DNA from 2 places in the Paenibacillus sp. JGP012 genome. Region 2 is predicted to be linked to the other one. Evidence: riboswitches for the same ligand, from Rfam matches in the RefSeq annotation. Region 2 holds a riboswitch; the other holds the start of a gene.
What was found. A riboswitch is a leader RNA that binds a small molecule or an ion and turns the genes downstream of it on or off. The one in region 2 is predicted to bind glycine.
Positions count from the first base shown of each region.

Region 1 (9,118 bases), on a different contig from region 2:
AGCCACATATTTCCTTTAATAATGAGGAGATACACAGCGATTACAAAGTACACCAATCCGATGATCCAGTCGGTGGTGCCAGCCAGCTTGTGCTCTGTAATGTAATACAGATACCATCCTCCGATTGGAAAATGAAAAACCAGCACGGCGAACAGGCCGGGATTGTACCATGTTTTGGCTTTGATATTGGCGAATAGACCGTGCCAGATAAACTGGAAAAAGCCCATAAAGATCGGGGCCAGTGCCAGCCAGATGAAGGTTGGGAAAAAGACGGGCAGAAGATAAAAAACATAGGCGATAACCAGGTTAATGACCATGGCCGACTGCGGGTTCAGCGGATAACGTGTGGGTTGTTCACTTTTGAATATAACGATGTTGAATAAACCGCCAAAATAGCCGGGCCAGCGATACTCTTCAAATTGATGCACCAGAATGGCGATGAAGCTAAGCCACAAGATCATACTTAGTTCCGACATGGAACGAAGATTCATAACTATGCCTATTGCGGTTACTGCCGCGACCAGCATCCCCAGATCAGGCCAGTATTTACGCAGCATATTCATGAGTAATCTCTCCTCACATCTTATTTTTTGAAAAAATAACGTTCCAGCAGCAGGTCAATCTGACATTCGACAGGCTTCATTTCGATGCCTGAGCCAGCCTCAAGAGTCTGTCTCATCAGTGCAGGCATGAACACGGCACCGAAGACTTGCATCACTATCATCATTAGAATGTCTTGATCCTGTTCGTTGGTCAGCTCTTTAAGCAGACTCTTGATTTTGTCGAATCCAGTCATCCGCATAAACTTTCCATACTCCTGTTGTGAAGCAAATAAATTTGCGCCCATTGTAATGACCCGCGACAGCAGCTCAGGGTACTGCTCTATCCCCTGTACATAATGCAGCAAAAAACGCTTCAAGCGTTGCTCGGGTGGCAAAGTAAGGTCATCCAGTACCTCAAAAGACTCCTGAAAACCCGAGAGCAGAATCTGTATCACTTCGCTAATCAGCTTATCCTTGGAGCCAAAGTAATAATTCACCAGTGATACGTTTGTATTCGAACGTTGAGCAATGCTGCGAATGGTGATCTTCTCGAATCCTTCCTGTTTGATCATCTCAAGGGCAGTTTGAAGAATAATTTCTTTGGTTTCATTGTTCTTGTCCACAGCTTTTTGTTCCCTTCTTGTCATATTTAAACAATGTTTAAAACATTGTTTAAATTTATCTTAACACCATAGTTGTCTAAATTCAATAAACTTTTACCAGCATTTGGGGTAACATCTATAATGAGATTTGGCCTGAAATGACAAAAATGCGAGGCTTGAAGCATTGTAATGGGGTTGTTTTCCTTCTAAAACTACAGGCATTTATAAAGAAAGTATTAACTTTACAGAATCTTATGGATTGTTCGCTACACTTTAGGCATGGGAGGATGAAAGCGCAATGACAGACAAGGATAACATACTGCTGGTAGAGGATGACCCGGAAATAGCCCGTATTCTGCTGGATCATCTGCGCCGTGAAGGGTATGCCGTAACCTGGGCATCAAGTGGACTGGAGAGCTGGGAGGACTTCAGAAAGGGGGAGTATCAGCTTGTTCTGCTTGATCTGATGCTGCCGGAGATGGACGGATTCACCGTATGCAAACATGTCAGGTTAATCAGTGATGTTCCCGTATTAATCATGAGTGCATGTCACCAGGAGGAAAGCAAACTGAAGGGGCTCGGCCTGGGTGCGGATGATTATATCACGAAACCCTTCAGTCTGGCTGAGCTTACAGCCCGGATTGAAGCCCACCTGAGCAGATATCGTAGATATCAGGGGAGCCAACCCGGTTCCTCATCCAGTTCTGTTCTTCAGCAGTACAATGACGGTTTATCCATCCACCCGCTGAATCAGCAGGTAATGCTTAATGGTACCGAGCTGCAGCTGACAGGAAAAGAAGGAGCGCTGCTTATGCTGCTGGCTTCGCATCAAGGCCGGGCATTCACGAAAACGGAAATTTATGAACATGTGTGGGGCCAGCCGGCAGAGGGAAGCTCAAGCACAGTCACTGTACACGTGAAAAGCCTGCGGGCAAAGCTGGGAGATGAGCCGCATCAGCCGCGCTGGATTCAAACGGTATGGGGCAGCGGTTACCGCTTTATTGGGGAGCGGATCGAATGAAGCTGAAATATTGGCTGATGCTTGCGTTCCTGATTGTCATGTTTTTGCCTGTGGCCGCGGGTTGGGCATTGTTTTCCTTGTATAACTATTATGAAAGTCAGCGCGCAGTAGCTGAATACGTGGAGTTATCCGGACGTTTCGCTCCCATAGAGAAGGCGCTGGATAATCCAGAGCTGTACCAGCTGCAGTCTCCCGAGCATCATCAAATTCTCCCTGAGCTTGCCAGTGAACAGGTGAGTTTCAATCTGTATCTGCCCTCTGGCATTCGGGTGTACAGTTCTGGCGGGGATACATGGTCATCAGGTGGATACACGATAAGAAGCTCTGAATTATACCGGAACCTGTACAACCTGCAGATTCGTCACCGTACATTTTCGCTGAAGAAGCCGGTCTGGAATCATGGAGAACTGGTGGGCATTTATGAGATAACGATGCTGCGTCAGGATTGGCTTGAAGGCATATCGATTCGAACAACCTGGGTTGTCGGCGGAGCAGTGTTATTCTTTGTACTGTTGTATGGGACGGTGCTGTGGCTGCTATCCCGGAAGCTTTTCTCCCCCATGAAAGTGTTGATGGACAGGATGCATGCGTTTGCCCGTGGAGAAAAACCGGATGGTGTACGGGCAAAAATTCGGAACGATGAGATGGGTACGCTGCTACAGCAGTTCGATTCGATGCAGCAAACGGTCAGGCAGACTCAGGCAGAGGTGGAGAAGCAGCAAAAAGAAAAAGAGATGATTGTAGCGTCTCTGTCTCATGACCTGAAAACACCGTTGATGTCCATCAGTGCTTATGCGGAGGCAATCAGTATGGACAACCGTTCTGAACGATTGGAGAGACAGGAGTATAAAGATGTTATTGCAAGGAATGTTGAGCGCATGAAACAGATGATCGGTGAGCTTGAGATGTATACAGCGCTTGGCTCCAGTGATTCGGAACTGGCTATGGTTGAGGTGGAAGGGGAAGAGTTTTTCGAGATGCTGCTGGGCAGTTACGGAGGACTTGCGGAACGTGATCATTACAACATGCAGGTGTCTGTACGCACGAATCATCTCTACTCGATTCATCCTGAATCACTGATGCGCCTGACCGATAATCTGGTGCATAATGCACTTCGTTATACTCCACCCGAAGGTAGAATCGGACTCGCTGTAATTGATTCAGTGGAGGAACTCCCCGAATGGATGGATCCGTTACTCAGAGCGGAGCTTGACCCTTACAGAACCGGGGCAACGATCCTGGTGATTCAGAATGAAGGTCCTGCAATTCCGCCAGAACAGCTGAAGCGAATCTTCGAGCCGTATGTTCAATATCACAAGCAGGAGAGGCACGGCTTCGCAGGAGGCTCAGGCTTGGGATTAAGCATAGCCAGAAGGATTGCATTAAAGCATGGAGGGGATATGCGCATGTGGTCCTCGGAACAATACGGGACTGCGGCTGTGTGCCGATTGCCGGAACTGTAACGATACACAGAAATTATAGAAGGAGGATGATCGTTTATGATGAAGAAAGGATGGAAGCTGCTCGGAGCTGCCTTGATTGCCACTTCAATGTTAGCAGGATGTGCGGAAAAGGAGGTGCTTGGCATGTCAGGGGATGACATGATTGAGAAGATTATTGCTGCCGAGTCAGAGCCGGCTTCCTACTATGCGGAAGGTCTTTTGAAGATGTGGACGGATGGGGAAATCACAAATACTGTACAGGTGAAGGAATGGGTAGACGGGAAAATAGGACAGCAGCGGGTTGAGACAGAGGAAGATGGAAATGTAAGTTATGCAGTTCATAACGGATCAGAGATTCTGATTTATGAGAAAGAGGCCAAGACCGCTTTTTCAATGGACTCCTCCTCGTTTCAGCAAGAACCTAACCAAACCCAAAAGCAGATGCTTGTCGATCAACTGGAACGGATGCGTGATTCCCACAACGTGAAGACGCTGGGCCAGGAAACGATTCAAGGTCATGAGGTAATCCACATTGAACTAACACCCAAGGATGAAAAATCCCTGTCGATATCGTCCGAATATTGGATAGACCCCAAGAAGTGGATGGTTATTAAAGCGACCAGTACGTACGGGGATACCAAATCGGAGGTGCTGTATGACCTGATTGATTACAATCCTGAATTCACGGACAAGACGTTTACGCTGGACATCCCTGCAGACGTTGAGATCAAAAAGATGAATGATGTGATGAATAACAAGGAAATAACACTGGAAGAAGCAGAGAAGGCAGTGGGTCAGCCGTTCCTGCAATATGCAGGGAAGGATCTGGAATTGTCGAGAATCGAGATGACTTCGTCCGTGAGTGAAAGCCGGGATGAGGTGACGTTATATTATGTGAAGAATAACAAGCCCGAGATCAGTATAACCGTATTCCAGGCACCTGAGGAAAATGTAGATGAAAAACTGCTGCCTGATGAAAAGAACGTGAAGGTTCGTGAGACAGAGGGCTCGTATATGGCGATGATTCGCAATTTGTCATGGAGCGAGGCAGGTCTGCGATATTCGATCATGGGAGAAAATGATTCCTGGACACAGGAGAAGCTGCAGTTGTGGGCGGATGCACTCCAGCTTGCAAAGTCAAGCAAATAATATCCTGTGAATAGGGAGCCTTGAACAAAATCAGTGAACAATGCATATTATTATAGAAACGAAGGAATCCTTACTTTCTGACAGTCAGGGATTCCTTTTTATTACAACAGGCATGTTGCGTCACTTTAGTTGACATAAATTGAGCGACATATTAATCTGTATATGATTGAATGAATGCCAAAAGCGTGATTCGTAATGAAATAACAGAATACAGCGAATGATAACGAGCGGGAGAGACCTGAGCGGACTGCACATAATGTACAGGCCGGGTTCAGGCACCGAAGGAGCAAGCTGTTATGCACCCGGCATAGCGGTTAATCTCTCAGGTAAATGTACCATCGTTGGACGCAGCTCTGGAGAGTGCGCAGAAGAAGCGCCACCCAAGGGGAATATGATTGGTCAGCTCGGAAAACAGGTTGGTACAGGAACGTACTTGACTTTGTTCTGATGCTGCTGCGATCATGAAACTCTCAGGTATCAAGGACAGAGAGAGGGCTAACGGCCTTCTTCTGTCCTTTTTTGATGTCATCATTCAGTAAATCAGGAACATTATGGCGGGTCTTGTCTGGATAACGATGACGAAACCAATTGGAGGGTTACAACGTGCGATTTAAAGATGTTTTCTCAATTATCGGTCCGTCGATGACAGGACCATCCAGTTCACATACAGCGGGTGCTGCAAGGCTGGGCCGTATTGCCTGCCAATGGCTGGGATGCACACCGGAGCGTGCGCGGCTCACACTGTACGGATCATTTGCAGATACGTACCAGGGACACGGGACCGATCTGGCACTCATTGGCGGCCTGCTCGATTATGTTACGGATGATCCGCGGATACCGGATGCAGAGCAGTATGCAGCCGAAGCGGGCATGGAGGTTGAATTTTATACGAGCGGTCTACCTGCTCCCCACCCTAACACGGTTAAGATTGAACTCTGGCATGGTGAACGGCAGTGCTCATTAATGGGGGCTTCCATTGGCGGCGGCAGTGTGTCGGTGCATGCGCTGAATGATTTTCGCGTGCAGATCAGTGGGGAATTTCCAACGTTAGTATTGCGTCATGCAGACAAAGCAGGCGTGCTGGCCTCGGTCACTTCAACAATTAGCTCCTCTGGAGTGAACATCGGGTATATGCAGGTGGATCGAAAGGCACGGGATGGAGAGGCGCTGACGGCGATGGAGATGGATGCTCCTCCGAGTGAAGAGGTTCTGAAAAAACTGCGTTCGCTGGATCATGTGCTGGACATTCGAGTGATTGATCTGAAGAGAGGGGTTGACCCGAATGCGGTTTAAACATTTGCATGAATTAAACGCGATCTGCACAGCCGAGTCCAAAACAATTGCGCAGCTAATGATTGAGGAGCAGGTGCAGGAGACGAACACACCGGAGGCAGACGTGGTGAAGCAGATGTCTGAATACTACCAGGTGATGAAGGAAGCGGTGCGCAAGGGGCTTACAGAGGATACAACATCACGCAGCGGACTGACTGGTGGAGACGGGAAAAAGATGGCCGAATACATTCGCCAGGGGGAGACCTGCTCCGGTGAAGCTTCTGCTCTTGCTATGGCCTACGCTCTGTGTGTATCGGAAGTGAATGCTTCTATGGGGCGTATCGTGGCTACGCCAACAGCGGGCTCCTGCGGTATTATTCCGGGTGTGTTCATCAGCTCGCAGGAACGCTTTGGCTGGACGGATGAACATCTGGTGAACGGACTGTTCTGTGCCGGGGCTATCGGGTACGTCATTGCCAACAACTCATTTATCTCCGGTGCGGAGGGCGGCTGCCAGGCCGAGGTAGGGTCTGCAATCGGTATGGCTGCGGGTGCGATGGTGGAGCTGCGCGGCGGCACGCCGGAGCAGGTCGTGCATGCGGTCGGGCTGGCTTTGAAAAATACACTGGGCCTCATCTGTGATCCGGTGGCTGGCCTGGTAGAGATTCCATGCATCGTGCGTAACGGACTCGGCGCCGTTACCGCACTGGCTGCGGCGGATATGGCTCTGGCAGGCGTACGCAGCGCCATTCCTTCCGATGAAGTGATTGATGTCATGCTGGAGGTGGGCAGTGCGATGCCTAGCCGTCATCGTGAGACAGCGCAGGGCGGGCTTGCCCAGACCCCTACAGGCCGCAAAATGATGGAAAAGCTGGCGAAACCGAAGGCGAAGCGGGCAGAGCCGGAAGACAAACCTGATATCCCAGGTACGGATTAAGGCAAAACAAGACAAACCGAATACAAAAAAACACATGACAAAAGAGCGTTCATCCACCTGTGTAGCAGATCAGGTTATGATGAACGCTTTTTATATGGACTGTCTGCCCCGTTTGTCGACCTGTAGCGTCGTTGTGAACATATACTTAATCCATGCCAGGTGAAGAATCTGGCTATTATTATTGCTCCGCCAGTTCCGTACGCATAACGGCATAGCCATAGGCAGGCAGTTCAATGGCGAGAACCCCTTGGTCTATAGCGGTGCGGTGATTGCCTTCAAACAGCTCGGTCCAGGGCTGATCGCCTGCCTCCAGCTCAACGATGGCGGTTTCCTCTGAGCGGTTGAACAGCACCAGAATGCGCTCGGTATCACTCTTGCGTTCCATAACGAGCTGACTGCCGCCCGCACGGGCTTGCAGGAAGCGAACCGTGCCTTCTGCACGCAATGCCGGATGTGCATGACGAAGGGCAATCAGCTTTTGATAAAAGCTGAGCAGTTCCCGGTCCTGCTTCGCTTCATCCCACTCCATGCATTTGCGGCATCCCGGATCATGGTCCCCGTCGAGGCCAATCTCGTCACCATAATAGATGCAGGGTGCTCCCATATAGCTGAACTGGAACAATGCGGCCAGCTTCATCTTGCGCTGATCTCCCTCGCACAAGGTAAGCAGGCGGGGGGTATCATGACTGTCCAGCAAGTTAAACGCCACCTCGCTGGCCTGAAGCGGATAGCGGGATAACTGGCGGCCTATGGAGTTGGCGAATTGTTCGGCGTGCATCTTATCTTCAACAAAGAAAGCATTCACAGCTGCCGTAAACGGATAATTCATCGCGGCATCAAACTGGTCGCCCTGCAGCCAGGCAGAGGACTCATTCCATATTTCGCCCAGAATGTAGGCGTCGGGATTGGCTGCTTTCACGACACGGCGGAAATCACGCCAAAAAGCATCATCCACTTCATCGGCTACATCGAGACGCCAGCCGTCCGTGCCGATTTCCTTGATCCAATACTCGGCTACTTCAAGCAAGTAGGCTTTGACATCGGGGTTTTCGGTATTCAGCTTGGGCATATGTGGTTCAAAGCCAAACGTCTCATAAGTTGGAATGCCTTCCTTCACGTCCAGCGGAAACTCGTGGATATGAAACCAGTCTTTGTATTTGGATGCCGCGCCGTGCTTCTGCACGTCCAGGAATGGGGCAAATGTTTTGCCGGAATGATTAAATACCGCATCCAGCAGTACACGAATGCCGCGTTCGTGACACAGCTTAACCAAACGTTTCACCGTATCCGCATCTCCGAAGTGGCGATCTACGCGCAGGTAGTCTTCGGTATCGTATTTATGGTTTGTCGTAGCCTCAAAGATGGGAGTGAAGTAGATTGCATTAATGCCCAGTTCGCTAAGGTAATCCAGATGATCCATCACCCCTTGCAGGTCGCCGCCAAAGAAATTGAACGGTGTAGGTTCACCGCCCCATGGTTCAGCCTTCTCGGGATTGATTGCAGGATTACCGTTCGCGAAGCGTTCGGGGAAAATTTGATAAAATACTGCATCCTTCACCCAAGCCGGGGGTGTAAATACAGCTCCTGCATGAATATAAGGGAACTGAAACATCCGGCCCGGATCATCCGGCTCCTCGTCCTGGAAGTCCGTCTCGGTCATCCAGATCTGTTCATCCCCATTTTTAAGCAAAAAAGCATACTTCAATCGACGATACGGAGGTTTCACTTCCCCCTCGTAATAATCAAACATGGAATCTGACGTGAATTTGGTCAACGGCACGATATCCCGTGTTTCCTCCCACGCATATTTATCCCCGGTCAGGGCATAAACCTCGGTCAAGTCATTCTTTTTGGCACGCAGGCGCAGGTGAATGGTATCCTGGTCATAGGCATAGGCCCAGTTCCGTTTGGGTTGGTGAAAGATGGCTTCGAGCAGCATGTGAAATTCCTCCCGTCAGATGTGTATAGGATATGCAGAAGCAAGTGTGGTATATGTAATGCTTATCCGACTATTGTGAAGCTGAATGTTTCGGTTAATATTACGTCAACACGGATTGCGTTATAATAACTCTGAAGGCAGGTCATCTGTAATGATGAAGTGATGCGGATATGCCAAATCTGCCCAGATATATCATTAACCCAAAGGGTAGTGA
Region 1 is NZ_JACHKG010000021.1:79,913-89,030, forward strand. Features, by position in the region: gene HNR77_RS21805 (HXXEE domain-containing protein) at 1-563, opposite strand, end outside; gene HNR77_RS21810 (TetR/AcrR family transcriptional regulator) at 584-1,189, opposite strand; gene HNR77_RS21815 (response regulator transcription factor) at 1,443-2,165, shown strand; gene HNR77_RS21820 (HAMP domain-containing sensor histidine kinase) at 2,162-3,628, shown strand; gene HNR77_RS21825 (LolA family protein) at 3,665-4,756, shown strand; glycine riboswitch at 4,975-5,103, shown strand; glycine riboswitch at 5,108-5,245, shown strand; gene sdaAB (L-serine ammonia-lyase, iron-sulfur-dependent subunit beta) at 5,360-6,049, shown strand; gene sdaAA (L-serine ammonia-lyase, iron-sulfur-dependent, subunit alpha) at 6,039-6,965, shown strand; gene HNR77_RS21840 (alpha-glycosidase) at 7,144-8,904, opposite strand.
Region 1: linked by a shared signal. The riboswitch ahead of sdaAB (L-serine ammonia-lyase, iron-sulfur-dependent subunit beta) and the one ahead of gcvT (glycine cleavage system aminomethyltransferase GcvT) in region 2 are both predicted to bind glycine.

Region 2 (9,118 bases):
CAGCGCCGGGCGAACGAGACGATCATTCGGGGAAAGCTTGCGCAGCGGCGAGCGTCCCACACGGGTTACCTCATCGGTCAGATAAGGGTTAACGAACCGGTCCAATATTTTTACAATATACTGCTCATGCTCCTCCGGGTTGAAGCCAAAACGTTGGACAAGCACCTGCCCCGTTTCCCGCAAAGCCCCGTATACAACAGATTTTACTTTTTCGTCGGCAATGGCCTCCTGAATCGTATCATATCCATGCACATACCCGATGTATGCGGCAACGCAGTGCCCGGTATTGACAGTAAACAATTTGCGCTCAATGTACGGCTCCAGATCATGCACATAGACGACACCATCCATTGGTTTGAAGGCAGGTCCCATCTGGGAGCGATCCACCACCCATTCGTAAAAAGGTTCCACCTGAACATGCAGCGGGTCTGCATGATTCTGAATCGGTACAATCCGGTCTACCGCCGAATTCGGAAAATAAACATATTTATCAGCAAACGCGCGAGCCTGCTCATCCAGCAAAGCATACACATGCTCTTTCAGCTGGGTGCTTCCACCGATCGCATTTTCACATGCGATAATATGCAGCGGCTTTTGCACAGTCCCGGCTTGCCTTCTTTGCTCCAAACCTTTCGCAATGCCTGGCGCAATATGCTTCAGTATCCCCACACCAACTGCGGTTGTCACCAGGTCCGTTTCAGCCACGGCCTCTGCGACCCTCTGCAGATCGCGGCCATCAATGGCTGTTACTCCGCTCACCGACTCCTCATCCCTGCTCTCGTTGGCAAGCTCCACAGTGTATTTCCCTCGCTCCTGAAGAGCACGCACCAGCTCCTGATTCACATCCGAGAACGTTACCTCGTATCCCGCCCGGGAGAGAATCAAGCCGATAAATCCACGTCCAATGTTGCCTGCACCAAAGTGGAGAGCCTTCATAGCTCCATTTCACTTTCGAGAATAGTAATTACTTCCTCTGCTGTTTTCGCCTGACGCAGTGCTTCCATATTTTCTTCCTCGGCGCAGATGACCGCAATGCTGGTCAGAATCTCCATATGCTCTCCGCCTTGTGCAGCGATGCCGATGACCATGTAGGCCTTTTCCTCTCCAAAATCAACCCCCTGCGGGAATTGAATAACCGAAATGCCTGTGGACAGGATGGCCGATTTGGACTCCTTCGTACCGTGTGGAATGGCAAGCCCGTTGCCGACATACGTGGATACGATCTCTTCACGCTCCAGCATTTTGTCAATATAATCCGCCGTAATATGCCCTGCGTCCTTCAATATCTGTCCTGCCATACGAATGGCCTCATATTTATCCCGAGCCGTTGCGTTCATGATGACTTTGTCTGTTGTTAACATACTCATGTTAATGCCCTCCAATTTCGTTTTTGCTGCGATAAAATCCAACCAGCTCCCGGGACAGATAATGAATAATTTCATCTCTGCTCCCTTTACCCAGCAGCATAATCATCTCTTCCTGTAACAGTAGTGCACTAATTTCACTGAGAACCTCCAGGCTTTCCTTGGACAATTCCTTCGGGCCCAGCATCAATAACACATGACTGACGCCTTCGGGATCATCCATCGTCTGAAGCAGCGGTTCCTCAAGCTGGAACAGACTGATGGATGGCCTGTAGATGCTCTCACTTCTTGTATGGAACAGAGCCAGCCTGGTGCCAGGAATCTTCTGACTTCCCATCGACTCACGAACCTCCAGCAGCTTCGCAACCTCTCCCGGGTCCTTCAGTACACCTGCTCGATGAGCAACCTTACACATGGCAAGCACACTTTGAGCAAAATCAAGATGAGCATTATCCAAGGCATGCACCTGAAACTTGCCAATGACACGTACAATCTCAAGCAGTGTTGCCTCCATCGCATCCGGGTCGGAATAACGATTCCGGGTCTCGTTCCCCATCTCGCGAGGTTTGCGGTGCTGCCGCTGTAACGTTGTTGTTTTTATAAAATGGCGCAGCCGCTCACTTTCTTCTGCGGTTAACAGCGGGCTGACTTTGTAATATTGATCTTCCTCCATTGGCAGATCAACGGTGGATAACACAAGATCATATTCCTCAGCCGGAACTCGGGCGGCCTCGTACCAGGACACGCTGTCTATAATCTGTATTTCCGGGAATTCCTTGGACAGCCGACTGGACAGCATGCGGGACGAGCCTATGCCGCTGTTGCATACCACAATTGCACGAATGTCCTGCTTTAACGCGCGCAGCCGCTCAATGGAAGCACCAAAATGCATAACCAGGAATCCGATCTCCTCGTCTGGTACCTCTGCTCCCGGCCACGCTTGTAACACCGACGTTCTTACCTGCTCAAAAAGGATGTCATAATCCTTGCGAATCTGCTGTAACAGCGGATTGCGTATGACCTGATGCCCTTCAAGGCGTTCCATCACCGGAATCATGTGAGCAATCAGGCCTTCCCGAAGCAAACGATCCTCATGAAAGGCATACCCTGTTCTTTCCTGCATCTGATCCGTAAGCGAATGCACCCGATCCATCAGAATCAGATCATCAATCGGGAGCAGACCGGAGGAGTGAAGCTGCTGCTCTGTTTCCATTAACAATTGATGAAAATAATGCTCCTCTTCTTCCGAAAAGCTCACTTCAAGCTGTGAGGATAATACACTGCACAGACGGGAAGCCATAAAAGCGGGTACTCGTGCTTCATGCGTCTCTGCCATAGTGCAGACAGCTGCAGCCGATCCTGTTCCTGATTGTGCACGTTCTATATGGAATCCTTTACGTATACGAACAACTGCCGCTGATAATTGAATAAGCAGCTTCATATACTGCCGTTCAGGAATTTTTTCGAGCCATTCGATATCCGGCTGCCATAATGCATTTTCAATCGTAAGCACATCGCTATGCCCGATCATGCCGAGCAGCTTTTGATTTACGATAGAACCGCCCTGCTCTGGCTGTCTGCCGAAAAGGTCCGACTCATCCAGCACTTCCAGAGCCAGTGCGGCAATCGCTCTGCGGTGAACCGCCTCACTGCCGGTAATTTTGACCCCGTATCCCCGCCTTCGTACCAGCTTCAGCCCCGCCTGACGAATGCGGGATTCCAGATCATCCAGGTCGGTCGTGACGGTGGACACCGTCACCTTCAGATCAGAAGCAAGAGCAAGCAGCTTGACTGGCTCTGCCTCATCCAGCAGGATGCAAAGCATGAAGAGCTTACGCTCTTCCGGCGTAAACTCTACATATTCATGACCTTCCAGCTTCTGGCGTAATGCACTGAGATCGTCTGAACCGGAACCGGAATCAATCCGAATGCCGGTCCCCGATTTTTTTTCCAATCGCATACCGAGCGGCTCAAGCCACTGTTCGATCATCAGCAGCTCACGATGCACAGTTCGGGTACTTACTTTTACTTCAACGGCGATTTCGCCGGCCGTGACTTCATGAGGATGCTCCAGCAGGAACTCCACAATTTCACGTTGTCTTTTGGTAATACTCATATCTCAGCCTCCGGCTCTTGGAAAACGGCTGCCTAGTTTGAAGCTGTATCGCAGTGGTTCACTGCTTACTTCAAACGTTCAACAAGCGCATCGTATTCCGGGCTTTTTAGGAAGTTGTCAATGGATATATGCTCTGCGTTGGGTGCGACTGCACGCGCTCGATCCGTTAATGTTTTTTGCGTGATTACAACGTCAGCATCCTGCGGAATTTCACTAATCGCCGTGTTGGTTACGGCAACATTGATTCCCTCGGATTTCATCTTCTTGCGAAGAATGGAAGCACCCATGGCACTTGAACCCATACCTGCATCACAGGAGAATACAATCTTTTTCACATCCGCTTTTGCTTTGGCAGCTGCAGCAATGCCGATATTTGCTGCTCTGTCTGCATCACGGTGATCTGCCGTAATGGCTGCATTTGCCGTATTGCCTTGACTCTTCATGTCCTTCATTCGGCTGGAGGCCGATTCCAGATCTTCATCCTTCTGTTTACCCGTTTTGAGCAGCAGAGAGGCCACCAGGAAGGAAACAACCGCGGCAACGATAACCCCTGCAAGCATCGGGATGTATCCACCTTTCGGCGTCAGCAGGAAATAAGCAATGATACTGCCCGGTGATGGTGCCGACACCAGTCCTGCTCCTGTCAGCATGAACGTCAATGTCCCTGTTACACCACCAGCGATAGCGGCCAGAATCAGAATGGGTCTCATCAGAATGTAAGGGAAATAAATTTCGTGAATCCCGCCAAAGAAATGAATAATGACTGCACCCGGTGCAGATGATCTCGCTGTTCCCCGTCCGAAGAAGCAGTATGCCAGCAAAATCCCCAGACCCGGCCCAGGGTTAGATTCCAGCATATAAAGCACGGACTGACCCAGTTCTCTTGCCTGATCTGTAGCAATCGGTGTTAATATCCCGTGGTTAATTGCATTATTCAGGAATAATACTTTTCCTGGTTCAATGATCAGATTGACCAGCGGCAGCAAGCCCAGGTTCATCAAACCCTGTACGCCTGCAGACAGCACCTTGCTGATGGCCTCTACGGCAGGTCCGATCCCCAATAAGGCAATGATGCCCAAAATACCGCCGATAATTCCGGCCGAGAAATTGTTGACCAGCATTTCAAAACCGGCTCTGATCTTGCCCTCTACCGATTTATCAAACTTTTTGATCACCCATGCCCCGAATGGTCCCGCAATCATGGCTCCAAGGAACATCGGAATGTCACTGCCTACAATGACACCAATCGTCATAATCGCCCCGACGACCCCGCCTCGTGTTCCATGCACGATCGTACCCCCGGTATAACCGATCAGCAGCGGCAGTAAATATTTAATCATCGGATCAACGAGCTGTGACAACGTTTCATTCGGGAACCAGCCTGTTTTGATAAACATCGCGGTGATTAATCCCCAAGCAATAAACGCGCCCATATTAGGCATAACCATACCGCTCAGGAATCGTCCAAAGCGCTGCACACCGACACGTAACCCACCCTTGGAATTGGACGTTTGGTCCAAATTACTCATTGGTTTATCCTCCTTGAATCAAGTCATTATAAATTTGAAAGGGGTGTCATACATCCCTGCTGTAATCCTAAGCGAGAAACCGCTGCTGTTCAATCAAATGAAAGCGTACTTTCGTCATGAACAATGATGACAACATTAGATTATGTAATCGTTTTTATGTAGTCATATTCCTTCGAACCCTTGATACATAAGGATTATAGGAGCTATGATCCAGATCATATACAGTACAGGAAGCAGTATCATAGCTTGGTCCGCGCTCCCCATTTTTATCCTGATTTCATATGGTTATGGCTCAAGAACCGTTCAACTACTCCTGCAAAAACATTAAAAAACCTGCATGAGCTGGCAGCCCACACAGGTTCAAAGAACATCATTTTTTAATGTTATATGATAATATATATGTCAGTAAGTACAAATCAATCCGATCAGGCAGTACATCTTCTACTCAATATGCTTCCGATAAGCATCCGCATTCAGAAGTGCGGATAGAGCCGCCTGCAAATCTCCCTCAACACAGATTTCAATCATCCAGCCTTCTTCATAAGGAGAGCTGTTTACCAGCTCCGGCGAGTCCTGCAGCGCTTCATTGACTGCAACAATCGTACCGCTAACAGGCGAAAATAAATCCGACACCGTTTTCACCGATTCAATGGTTCCGATGCTCTCGGCCGCAGCGACACTTGCTTCAAGGTCAGGCAGTTCTACAAACACAATGTCACCCAGCTGATGCTGTGCGAACTCGGTAATGCCGATCCGAACGGTATCCTCTCCAACGGTTTGCACCCACTCATGCTCTTCACTGTACAGGAAATCACTTCTCAATTCGCTCATCCATATCCGCCTCGCTTCTTCAATAATGAGTGCATGCGTTCTTTGACCTTTACCTTTTCCCCAAACAACAGCGTAAATATTTCGCATTCAAATGTCAAGATAGCTTACAATTTATTCGAAATTCATGCCTGTGGTCCCATCACCAAAAAGAACTCTTTCTACATATACTGGAGAATAATAACATAGTAAACGCACTCATTTTGAATATACGAACGTTTCATCCGATAAACAACATAATATTCGTCTTTTAAACAGGTTTAATGATATTGTTCTTGACATCATGATCAGATTCACGTTTTAATGAAAGAAGCAACTGAAGTGAATTACATTACGTATGAACCGCGGATGAATGTAAAGGGAGAGACTGCCCGTGACACCCGTTCTGGGGATGTACATAAGGCGGCGCCGAAGGAGTAAACCACCGACAAGCGGAGGCGAATCTCTCAGGCAAAAGGACTTTTACAGGACGCAACTCTGGAGAGCATCTAACCGTCCTTAACGGACGTTACGATCACCCAAGGGGAAACCTGTTTGCATTAGCGGCGGGGTAACTCTCAGGTACAAGGGACAGAGCCTAAGAATACAGCGTGCTATATGGCATGCCGGTTCTTTGGCCTGTCCTTTTCCTTTTTCCCCAAAAAAGAAATACAGGATATCGAATCGTCGGCCTTGGCAGCGTGTTTTTCATAAACGACTTCATCCAATACTTATGAATGTGTTTGTTGTTTAGCATCTATACCTGATTCACAGATTTCGCGTTTCTATACTTGGCCCGATAACGGCCCTTGACGAGGTGATTGGATGTCCGACTTATTAAGAACACCACTCTTCCCCCTGTATGCTCAATATGAAGGTGTACGCTGCATCGATTTTGGAGGCTGGGAGCTGCCGGTGCAGTTCAGCGGTATTCAAAAGGAGCATGAAGCAGTGCGTGAGCGTGCCGGGCTGTTTGATGTGTCCCATATGGGTGAATTCACCGTTACGGGAGAGCAGGCGGAAGCCTTTTTACAACACATGACCACCAATGATGTAACCACAATTGTACCGGGCCAGGCCCAATATACTCTGATGTGTTATCCTGATGGCGGTGTAGTGGATGATCTGCTGATCTACAAGCTGGCGGAGCAGCACTATATGCTCGTTGTGAATGCCTCCAATATCGACAAGGATTGGGCCTGGCTGCAAGAGCATATGACTCCTGGCGTGAACATGACCAATGTTTCGGAGCAGACAGCTTTGCTTGCACTGCAGGGTCCGCTGGCAGTCGAAATTCTGGGCAAAGTTACAGGCGCGGGCACGGATGCAGATTCTATCGAACCTTTCCGCTTTGTACAGGATGCCAGCGTATGCGGGGTCAGCCTGCTGTTATCGCGTACCGGATACACTGGAGAGGACGGCTTTGAGCTGTACGTATCAGCAGAGCAGGCTGCTCTGGTGTGGAACGGATTGATGGAAGCCGGTGCGGATCTGGGGCTGGTTCCGGCAGGACTTGGCGCTCGCGATACACTTCGATTTGAAGCGAAGCTGCCTTTGTATGGTCAGGAGCTGTCGCCCACCATCTCTCCACTGGAGGCAGGTCTTGGCATGTTTGTGAAGCTGAATGCCGGACCTTTTATCGGACACGAAGCTTTGCTGCAGCAGAAAAATGACGGTCCTGCCCGCAAGCTCGTTGGCATTGAAGTGCTGGAGCGCGGCATTCCTCGTCCGCATTATCCGATCTACACAGGTGACGTGCAGATTGGAGAAGTAACAACAGGTACCCAATCACCAACCTTGAAGCGTAATCTGGGCCTTGCCCTGATTGATGCCAGACATGCCGCACTGGGAACACCGCTGGAGATTGAGATTCGTGGCAAAAAGCTGAAAGCCGAGGTCGTCAGAACCCCTTTTCATAAACGGACACGTACGTCAAAGACCCCTACCCAAGGAGCTGAGCAAGCATGACGAGCAAGCACCGCTATATCCCCATGACTGAACAGGACCAGAGCGCGATGCTCGCCACGATTGGTGTGGATACGATTGAAGATCTGTTCAAAGACATCCCGCAGGAGATTCGTTATCAGGGCGAGCTGCCTGTCTCCTCCAAGCTGGATGAATATGCGCTAACCCGTCACATGTCCAAGCAAGCTGGTAAAAATGCCAACTTTGAGACACACGCCAGCTTTCTCGGCGCAGGCATCTATGACCATCACATCCCTTCTGTCATCAACCATGTTATTTCCCGTTCGGAGTTCTATACCGCCTACACCCCCTATCAGCCTGAGATCAGCCAAGGGGAGCTGCAAGCGATCTTCGAATTTCAATCCTACATCTGTGAGCTGACGGGTATGGCCGTAGCGAATGCCAGCATGTATGATGGTGCAACCGCATTTGCTGAAGCAGGTAATCTGGCCGCAGCTGCCACACGCCGCAAACAGCTTATCGTATCCCGTACCGTTCATCCGGAAGCCCGTCAAGTATTACAGGCCTATGCACATGGCTTGAGTCTGGAGATCGTAGAGATTGGTTACAAGGATGGCGTGACGGATTGGGATGCCCTGCAAGCAGCCATTTCGGACGACACCGCAGCAGTCATGATTCAAAGCCCCAACTTCTTCGGTGCTGTGGAAAATGTAAAGCAGGCCGCCGACCTTGTGCATGCACACAAAGGCCTGCTCGTTGTGAGCGCCAACCCGCTGTCGCTCGGTCTGCTGGAAGCGCCAGGCAAGCTGGGTGCCGACATCGTAGTAGGCGATGCGCAGCCCCTTGGAATCGCCGCTTCGCTTGGCGGACCCACTTGCGGATACTTCGCCGTGTCCCAGGCTCACATGCGCCGGATTCCCGGTCGCATTGTCGGTCAGACGACCGACCGCAACGGCAAACGTGGCTTCGTGCTGACGCTGCAAGCGCGCGAGCAGCACATCCGCCGCGAAAAAGCGACGTCCAACATCTGCTCGAATCAGGCCTTGCTCGCGTTAAGTGCTTCCGTTTACATGTCCACCATGGGAAGACAGGGCATGATAGATGTCGCTGACCTGAATTTACAGAAAAGCCACTATGCGCTCCAGAAGTTCAAAGCGATCCCGGGTGTAAGCCTGACTTTCGCAGCTCCTACCTTTAACGAGTTTGTGATCCAGCTGCCCGAAGGAACCGATGTGGATGCCCTCCAGCTGAAGCTGCTGGATGCAGGCTTCATCGGTGGTTATGAGCTTGGGAAGGACTATCCGGAGCTTGCAGGACATATGCTCATCGCCGTTACCGAACGTCGCAGCAAAGAAGAGATTGACGAATTCGCACGT
Region 2 is NZ_JACHKG010000011.1:88,409-97,526, reverse strand. Features, by position in the region: gene HNR77_RS15255 (mannitol-1-phosphate 5-dehydrogenase) at 1-936, opposite strand, end outside; gene HNR77_RS15250 (PTS mannitol transporter subunit IIA) at 933-1,367, opposite strand; gene HNR77_RS15245 (BglG family transcription antiterminator) at 1,369-3,480, opposite strand; gene HNR77_RS15240 (PTS mannitol transporter subunit IIBC) at 3,546-5,009, opposite strand; gene gcvH (glycine cleavage system protein GcvH) at 5,451-5,840, opposite strand; glycine riboswitch at 6,186-6,309, shown strand; glycine riboswitch at 6,313-6,413, shown strand; gene gcvT (glycine cleavage system aminomethyltransferase GcvT) at 6,642-7,784, shown strand; gene gcvPA (aminomethyl-transferring glycine dehydrogenase subunit GcvPA) at 7,781-9,118, shown strand, end outside.